2 regions of the Paenibacillus sp. p3-SID867 genome follow, and region 1 is predicted to be linked to the other one. Evidence: a T-box and tRNA genes for the amino acid it is inferred to sense, from the RefSeq annotation. Region 1 holds a T-box; the other holds one or more tRNA genes.
The links. The T-box of region 1 lies ahead of leuS (leucine--tRNA ligase). A T-box ahead of a tRNA ligase gene usually reads a tRNA of that ligase, here a tRNA-Leu.
Positions count from the first base shown of each region.

Region 2: it has a tRNA-Leu gene. The T-box ahead of leuS (leucine--tRNA ligase) is inferred to sense a tRNA for this amino acid. The anticodon was not compared.

Region 1 covers NZ_JAMBDM010000001.1:497,271-501,699, reverse strand. Annotated here, with positions in the region: gene M4D81_RS02370 (Gfo/Idh/MocA family protein) at 1-272, shown strand, start outside; gene M4D81_RS02365 (AraC family transcriptional regulator) at 350-1,231, shown strand; T-box leader at 1,272-1,524, shown strand; gene leuS (leucine--tRNA ligase) at 1,614-4,055, shown strand; gene comER (late competence protein ComER) at 4,036-4,429, opposite strand, start outside.
Region 2 covers NZ_JAMBDM010000010.1:39,658-44,086, forward strand. Annotated here, with positions in the region: gene M4D81_RS20520 (AraC family transcriptional regulator) at 19-1,686, opposite strand; gene M4D81_RS20525 (KGG domain-containing protein) at 1,887-2,351, opposite strand; tRNA gene M4D81_RS20530 (tRNA-Leu) at 2,659-2,741, opposite strand; tRNA gene M4D81_RS20535 (tRNA-Lys) at 2,784-2,859, opposite strand; tRNA gene M4D81_RS20540 (tRNA-Glu) at 3,239-3,313, opposite strand; gene M4D81_RS20545 (Type 1 glutamine amidotransferase-like domain-containing protein) at 3,430-4,125, opposite strand.

The sequences.
Region 1 (4,429 bases):
ACGGAAGAACCTTTATTCTGGGGACGGAAGGATACATCGAGCTTCGGAAATACATCGATATCGCCAGGCATCCGCAGGGCGATCATCTGTACCTGGTTAATGGCGAGGGAGAGTTTCATATGGAGCTTCAAGGCAAGGTGGGCTATCCATTCTTCGGGGAGCTTATCCTGGATTGTCTGGAACGCACGGAGCATGCGATGTCCCAGGAGCATGCTTTCAAAGCCGGAGAATTGTGCGTCATCGCCCAAAATGAGGCCGTGCGCATTCCATAAAATCATTTATAATAGAGAAAACCCCGTTACGTTGTGGGTTATATAACTCCAAAATCGCTAAAGGGGCGATTCTCTAGATGACCTCATCTGTCGATATGATGCCAGGCTTTGACCGCATGCAGCTGCAAGCGCCGTTTGATCTGACCTATTACAATGAACAGCCGTTGTCGGGAGGGCAGTTTCACTCGCATGCTTTTTATGAAATTTATTATTTCCATGAAGGACGCTGCACTTATTTGATCGGCGATTCCGTTTTCACCCTGAAACCGGGGGATCTGCTCCTGATGAACGGGCTTACGCTCCATTGTCCGAATGTTGAGCCCGATTCCAGATACGTCAGAAGCATTCTGCATTTCGATCCGGCCTGGATCTGCAAAGGGCTTTCGGAGACGGCCAAATCGATATTGCTGGATCCCTTCGAATCGCTGCGAAATCATCGCATGACACTGACAGGGGCCAATCGGGACGAATTTGAAGGCATGTTGGCCGATATACATCGCCTCTCGGCATCCACGGCCGGTTTTCGCCAGGAACGGATGACCTTGCGTATTCAGGAGATGATGTACGTCATCGCGGACTGGTGCCAGGACGCTGTGCAGGACCAGGACTCCATCTCCGAGAAAGAGCGGCATGTCCAGCATGTCGTATCGTTCGTCGAGGAACATTATATGCAGGATCTGACGCTGGAGCAAATCGCCCGCGATATGCATATTACGAAACACTATTTATCCTCCTTATTTAAGGAGGTTACCGGAACGACGGTGTTTAAATATTTGTATCACCGGCGGATTAACCAAGCTAAAATATTGCTCAGGCTCCATCCGCATCTCAGCATCACGGAGATCAGCCAGGCGGCAGGTTTCAAGCATTTGGCTCATTTCAGCCGGATGTTCAAAGCCATGGTCGGAACGACGCCGGAATATTATCGCAGAAGCGGGGAAGAGCTTTCGTTGACTTGATCGGACTTTTTGGGTATAATAGCCACATTAAAACGGTAATATGAACGCGATGATGAGGATCAATCGTTCCACTTTCGATCATGCAGAGAGCCGGTGTCTGGTGAAAACCGGTTGACGATAGGAATGAACTCGCCTCGGAGCAATGGTGTTAACCCGGCCGCTGTATTTCGGCAGATTCGGCCGCTGAAGCATCGTCGTCTCATCCGCGATAAGGATGCAAAGGGAGTGAAAGGCAAAGCATGCCTTTGGCTAACTAGGGTGGTACCACGGGAATCAAACCTCTCGTCCCTAGCGATCAGCGCTATGGATGATGAGGTTTTTTTGTTTTTTTGGGCAACGGCACAGGCCTTGCCTCTTGACTGTGAAGGAGGAGCAATGGAGTATGACGGACAATCAACCAACCGGCCACGGCTATCAGCCGCAGGCCATCGAACCGAAGTGGCAGCAATACTGGGATGAGAACAAAACCTTTAAAACGGAAGATTCATCATCCAAACCGAAATTTTATGCGCTGGATATGTTTCCGTATCCATCAGGAGCAGGCCTGCACGTAGGGCATCCGGAGGGGTACACGGCGACTGACATCGTGTCCCGTTACAAGCGGATGCGCGGATACAACGTGCTTCATCCGATGGGATGGGACGCCTTCGGTTTGCCAGCGGAGCAGTATGCCATGGACACAGGCAAACATCCTCGCGAGTTTACCGTGCAGAATATCGATACGTTCCGCCGCCAGATCAAATCTCTGGGCTTCTCGTATGACTGGGACCGCGAGATCAGCACAACCGATCCGGAATATTATAAATGGACCCAGTGGATCTTTATCCAGCTTTATAAGCGCGGCCTTGCCTATGTGGCTGAAGTGCCGGTGAACTGGTGCGAAGCGCTCGGTACCGTGCTTGCGAACGAAGAGGTCATCGACGGCAAGAGCGAACGCGGGGGCCATCCGGTCGTACGTAAACCGATGCGCCAATGGATTCTGCGCATTACCGAATACGCGGATCGTCTCCTTGAAGATCTGGATGAACTGGACTGGAGCGAAAGCCTGAAGGATATGCAGCGCAACTGGATCGGCAAATCCACAGGCGCTGAGGTTCGTTTTGACATCGAAGGTTACGATGGTCATCTGGAGGTGTTCACGACCCGTCCGGATACGCTGTTCGGGGCAACCTACTGCGTTCTGGCGCCGGAGCATGACCTCGTGGATAAGATTACGTCAGCCGATCAGCGTGAAGCCGTCAAGGCTTATCAAGATCAAGCAGCACGTAAAAGTGATCTGGAGCGGACGGATCTGGCCAAGGATAAAACCGGTGTATTCACGGGTGCATACGCCATTAATCCGGTAAACGGCGCTAAAGTGCCGATCTGGATCGCGGATTATGTGCTTGCCGGCTATGGAACGGGTGCCATTATGGCGGTTCCGGGTCATGACAGCCGTGACTGGGAGTTTGCGAAGCAATTCGGTCTTCCGATTATTGAAGTCGTTCAGGGTGGAAATGTCGAGGAGGAAGCATACAGCGGCAGTGGCGCACATGTGAATTCCGGCTTCCTGAACGGGTTGGACAATGAAGAGGCTATCCAGGCGATGAATGAATGGCTGGAGCAAGAGGGTAAGGGCAAGAAGAAGGTAACTTACCGTCTGCGCGACTGGCTGTTCAGCCGTCAACGCTACTGGGGTGAGCCGATTCCGATTCTGCATCTGGAAGACGGAACGATGAAGACCGTGCCTGAGGATCAGCTCCCATTGCTGCTGCCGGATGTGGATCAGATTAAACCGTCCGGTACCGGCGAATCACCACTGGCTAACGTTACGGAGTGGGTGGAAACGGTAGATCCCGAAACCGGCATGAAAGCCCGCCGCGAGACGAACACGATGCCGCAATGGGCCGGCAGCTGCTGGTATTACCTGCGTTATATCGATCCACGCAATAATGATGAATTGTGCTCCAAGGAGAAGCAGAAGGAATGGCTGCCGGTTGACCTGTACATCGGTGGTGTGGAGCATGCGGTGCTTCATTTGCTGTATGCACGCTTCTGGCACAAAGTATTGTATGACCTGGGCGTTGTCGATACGAAGGAGCCTTTCCAGAAGCTGGTCAATCAGGGTATGATCCTGGGCAACAATAATGAAAAAATGAGTAAATCCCGCGGCAATGTCATCAATCCGGATGATATTGTTAACGAATACGGAGCCGACACGCTGCGCGTGTACGAGATGTTCATGGGGCCGCTGGAAGCAACTAAGCCATGGAACACCAACGGCGTTGAAGGAACGTTTCGTTTCCTCTCCCGCGTATGGCGCCTGTTTATCGGGGACGACGGTCAATTGAACCCTAAAATCGTGGAAGGCGAGGGTACGGACGATTTCAAACGTACACTGCACAAAACGATTAAGAAAGTGACCGAAGACTTTGAACATATGCGCTTTAACACAGCGATCAGCCAGCTGATGGTATTCATCAACGAGGGATACAAGACGGAAGAGCTTCCGCGCAAAGCGATGGAGAACTTCGTGCAGCTGCTTTCCCCGCTGGCCCCTCACCTGGCTGAAGAGCTGTGGAGCCGTTTAGGCTACACGGAGAGCGTAACCTACGTGCCATGGCCGGAGTATGACGAGGCTTGGACTGTAGAGGCCGAAGTGGAGATAGTCGTTCAAGTTAACGGCAAAATCGTAGAACGTGCCAAAATTTCGAAAGACATGGACCAAGAAGCCATGCAACAACATAGCCTCTCCCTTCCGAATGTCAAGCAGGCGCTGGAAGGAAAGAGTATTCGCAAAGTCATTGCCGTACCGGGCAAACTGGTCAATATCGTGGCCGGTTAATCGTAAAACCGAAGGCAGCATCCAGTTTTGCCAAATCCTCCTCATACTTGTCGTGTGTGGTTTGGATCAATTGGTAGAACAATCCGTTCAGGTTTGAATCCAGCAGTGCTAAAGCCTGAGCCGTGATGCCTCCGGGAACCGCAACCCGCTCTTGCAGCTGTTCGGGGGAGAAGCCCTCCTCCGTTAACAGCTTGCCGGTGCCAAGCAGCATTTCTCCGGCTAATGCATTAAGGGTTCTGCGGTCGATTCCGGTCATTTCAACGGCAGCGTCGATCCATTTTTCCATGAATAAACTTAAAAAAGCAGGTCCGCAGCTGGAGAAATCGGAAGTGATTCGCGTGTGCGATTCCAGTATCTCGAGCGGCCTGCTGATA
Region 2 (4,429 bases), on a different contig from region 1:
GACAAATCACCGGATTCCTCATGGACAATTTCCGGAAAACAACCGAAAGGCTTCCTCCGCCATCTGCTCCATCGCAATGGGAGAGTACTCGCGCCAAGGGTAAGAGGATAGTTGGTGCAACGTTCCGTCTCGCACCGCAGGAATGGTCATCCACTCCGGCGTTGCCTGCAGTTTTCTCCAATTGGCCAGCGTTTCGGAATCCTGACGGATCAAGAGCAGCATATGGTCTGCCCGGCTCTCCTTGATCTGCTCAATCGTTAAACGTCCAGCCTCCTCCCAGTCCACAGACTTAGCCGGCTGAAAATTAAAATAATCAAATAATAGTTCCTTCATGCCCGGATGACTGTAAGCCATCAATTCATCCTGATGCAGGCGTGCGGTCAAAAGCGTGCGTTCTTCCATCATTTCAGCGGGGAGCTTCCCACGGTAAGTCGATATTTTATGATGAAACGTATCGATCCACTGCTCTGCTTCGGGCAGCTTGTTCAGCAATTTAGCGAGCCCTAACAGATTAAACTGCCACCCTCCCTGCTCTTCCGGCATTTCGTAGAGGGGGGCAATCAGCCGAAGCTGCTCCTTCTCCCAATCTTCCACCCCCTGTGCACAAACGATGAGCTCCGGACGTGCCGAGGCCAGCTTCTCCAGATTCGCATATTTATTATGATTCTGGCGGTATGCATCCAGATGAACGGGGATATCCGGCCCAAGCATGTTATAGTAATGCTGTGACCACTTCGGATGAAGCGGAGCCGCATACGGCGTGAAATCCAGCGGCATGGCGTAACCCAGGAGGGCCGTCGAGCCGTACATCGCCAGTTTATTTTTCCTTGTTTTTATATACACCGAGGGGGATATCCCGAATGTCTTCTTAAACTTGCGGCTAAAATAAAATTCATCCTTATACCCCACCATATGCGCCACTTCACGCAGCAAAGAATCCGAGCCCAGCATCAACTGCTTCGCCTTGTTCAAACGAACATGCGCCAAATAATCCATCGCGCTGTGCCCATACGTCTTCTTATATACTTCAACAAAATATTTGGGACTCAGCTCCGAAAGGCTCGCCAATTGTTCAATCGTTAAATCTTCATCATAATGTTCCTCGATATACTCCTTCACCCGCTCCAGCGCTTGCCGCTTATCATTCTTGGAGTAAGGGCTGCATTCGGCAATCATCGTATATAGCAGCTCTTGAAAATCCAGCTGAACCCTCCACTGCTTCATGGGCTCCTTGCTGTGAAAATCCTTATACATCGACCGGCAGACGAGATTCAAGCGGTCCGGAGAGCTGATGACAAAGATGCCGTCATAGGGCATGAAAGCGACGGAATCCACCTCATGCAATCGACCGCAGCCTGATATCCCTTCCATGAAACTATAATGAAGGATCGCGACCGAGGCCTGCTCGTGTTCGTCTGAACTCTTGTGATCGACACTCGTAATTCCGAAAGTAGTCCCCGCTGCACAACAATAAACACATCCCTTATTCATACGGGTGATTTGCTCTGCCTGTTGTAAACAGGTTTCTCCGCTCAGCGGGATAATCAGGGCTGGCTGCACTGCCAACTGCTGCTCCAGGGAGAGCTCTTGCCCATGAACAATATCCATATTCCATAAACGGGCCGTGAGCCCGCTGTATTCACGCGAATCTTTTTTGCTACTGCTATTCGTCGACAGGTTTAACATATGTACAGACCCCAACCTTAAATGAGAATGGTTATCATTATCATACTATTATCACACACCGTCCCAAAAGTCCAGCACGATCTTCTCTTGTCCACCTTGCCGTATGAGACGTTAGACAAAAAGAAAGCAGCCACGCGCTCCCTGTCAGGGAGACGTAGCTGCTGCTTTTCAAATATGGTCTCAAATGCGCCGGATTGTCATTAGTTCCCCCGCTGGCGCTGTCTTGCTCTTGCCTCGCCGCCTTTGCGGCCCGCTTCTTCACGGCTCATCTTGCCGTCCCCGTTGCTGCCGCTGCCGCTTCTGGCTTCGCCGCCCTGCTGTCCAATCTCTTGATAGAACTCACGTCCGTGGGATTCCGAGGTAGCCTCGCCGCCTTTGCGTCCGATATCCTCATAGAATTCCCTGCCATGGGACTCGGAAGTCGCTTCCCCGCCCTTCTGGCCGATTTCCTGATAAAACTCCTTATCATGGGAGTTTGACGTGGAGTCTCCTCCCTTTTTACCGATGTCCTGATAAAACTCTTTGTCATGGGAACGGGAAGTTGCTTCGCCGCCCTTCCGTCCGATTTCTTGGTAGAACTCTTTGTCATGGTTGTTCGCAGTTGCTTCTCCACCTAAACGTCCTGCTTCTTCACGGCTCATCTTTCCATTGTTGTTATTAGCCATTCTGAATCACTCCTTATAGGTAATTTGAAGTTGTTGCTCGTCCACGTTATGATATTAAACTCCTGACCAGAGATGAAACACTTGTTGTGCATAAATGTGCAATGGAAATCGATCAACACCGTGATGAATCCTATGTAAACCTTGATATAAGAAAAAAACTATCGACGTACATTCATAAGAAGACAGAACTCGTTAGATGTTATTTTCTTGCATATCAGGTAGGCCATGCTTCGAAGTTTATACATTTGAGATCTTAAGCGCAAAAAAAGCCCCGCACAAGGTGCGGAGCTTTTTCTTCATGTTCATATGCGGTAGAGAGGACTCGAACCTCCACGGGTATACACCCACTACCCCCTCAAGATAGCGTGTCTGCCATTCCACCACTACCGCATAATATAAGGAGTACATCGTTTCGTTGCTTTGTAAAAAAAATGGTGAGCCATGAAGGGCTCGAACCTTCGACACCCTGATTAAAAGTCAGGTGCTCTACCAACTGAGCTAATGGCTCTCGATGACAATCGTGCTGCTGCCATATAAGAAAGTTATATAGAAAGTGGTGACCCGTAGGGGATACTCTCTCTTCGTTCGAGACTGCGAAGCTTATCCTAACGATGGTTATGCTCCGACGAACCGACGGGGTTCTCATCCCGAGGTTATATAGAAAGTGGTGACCCGTAGGGGATACTCTCTCTTCGTTCGAGACTGCGAAGCTTATCCTAACGATGATTATGCTCCGACGAACCGACGGGGTTCTCATCCCGAGGTTATATAGAAAGTGGTGACCCGTAGGGGATACTCTCTCTTCGTTCGAGACTGCGAAGCCTATCCTAACGCTGATTATGCTCCGACGAACCGACGGGGTTCTCATCCCGAGGTTATATAGAAAGTGGTGACCCGTAGGGGATTCGAACCCCTGTTACCTCCGTGAAAGGGAGGTGTCTTAACCCCTTGACCAACGGGCCACTTTAACCACGTCGCCGTGACGACAAGATTGAGTATAGCATAATTTCAAAAATGCTGGCAAGCTTTTTTTTCGTAAATTTTAAAATTTATTTTTGGAGCTTTTTCGGCCAATAAATCAGCCTAAAAAGTCCGGTGTTAACTTCTCTTCTTGAACGCTATTTCCTTCGCGCTCCACATGGTATGCATGTGCATTTTCCCTTGAGCTTACGATTCGATCCAACCGTCCGTCCATGAAATGCAATGCAACCCCATCATCAGCAGCATATCCTGCTTGTGCTTCACCTTGAAGCACGAGTTTATGATAGGCAGGTCTTCTTTTGCTCTCACCATCATAATGCGGGCAATGACTGCCTTGTAATATACCCAAACCCTCAAGCTTGTACAAAGGCCCGTTCAACGGGTCCGTCACCCCTTGCTCAAACCAACAAATGGAACCAGCGCTTAACCCGGTTAAGATGACACCCTGTTCATACGCCTCTTTGAGTATCTGATCCAAGCCCCATTCCTTCCACAAGACCAGCATATTCCGGGTATTGCCCCCGCCAACATAAATGATATCCTTCTCGAGTACAAAAGACCGAAGATCGGCAAAGTTCGGCTGAAACAGCGATAGATGACTGGGAATACACGGCAGTGTCCGGAAAGCATGATAGAAACGTTCAACATAACCATCCGCATCCCCGCTTGCCGTCGGAACAAAACACACTTCAGGCAATTCTTTCGATACTTGTGCCAAAACATAGCGATCAAGCAGCAGATTATCCGGTTCCATCGAAAAACCGCCGCCACCCATTGCAATGATCTGCTTCATTGAGCTCTCTTCCCCCATTCACGCTCAACGAAAGAGAGAGGGTACTCTCCCTTCGGTCGAGACTGCGAAGTATTCCTAACGCTGCTTAGGCTCCGACGAACCCTATCCAGGGTTCTCATCCCTATGCAAAAAAAACTCCCGATCACTTGGTGGTGGGAGCTTTCTTCGATGTAACGCTCAACGAAAGAGAGAGGGATACTCTCCCTTCGGTCGAGACTGCGAAGTATTCCTAACGCTGCTTATGCTCCGACGAACCCTATCCAGGGTTCTCATCCCTATGCAAAAAAAAGCTCCCGATCACTTG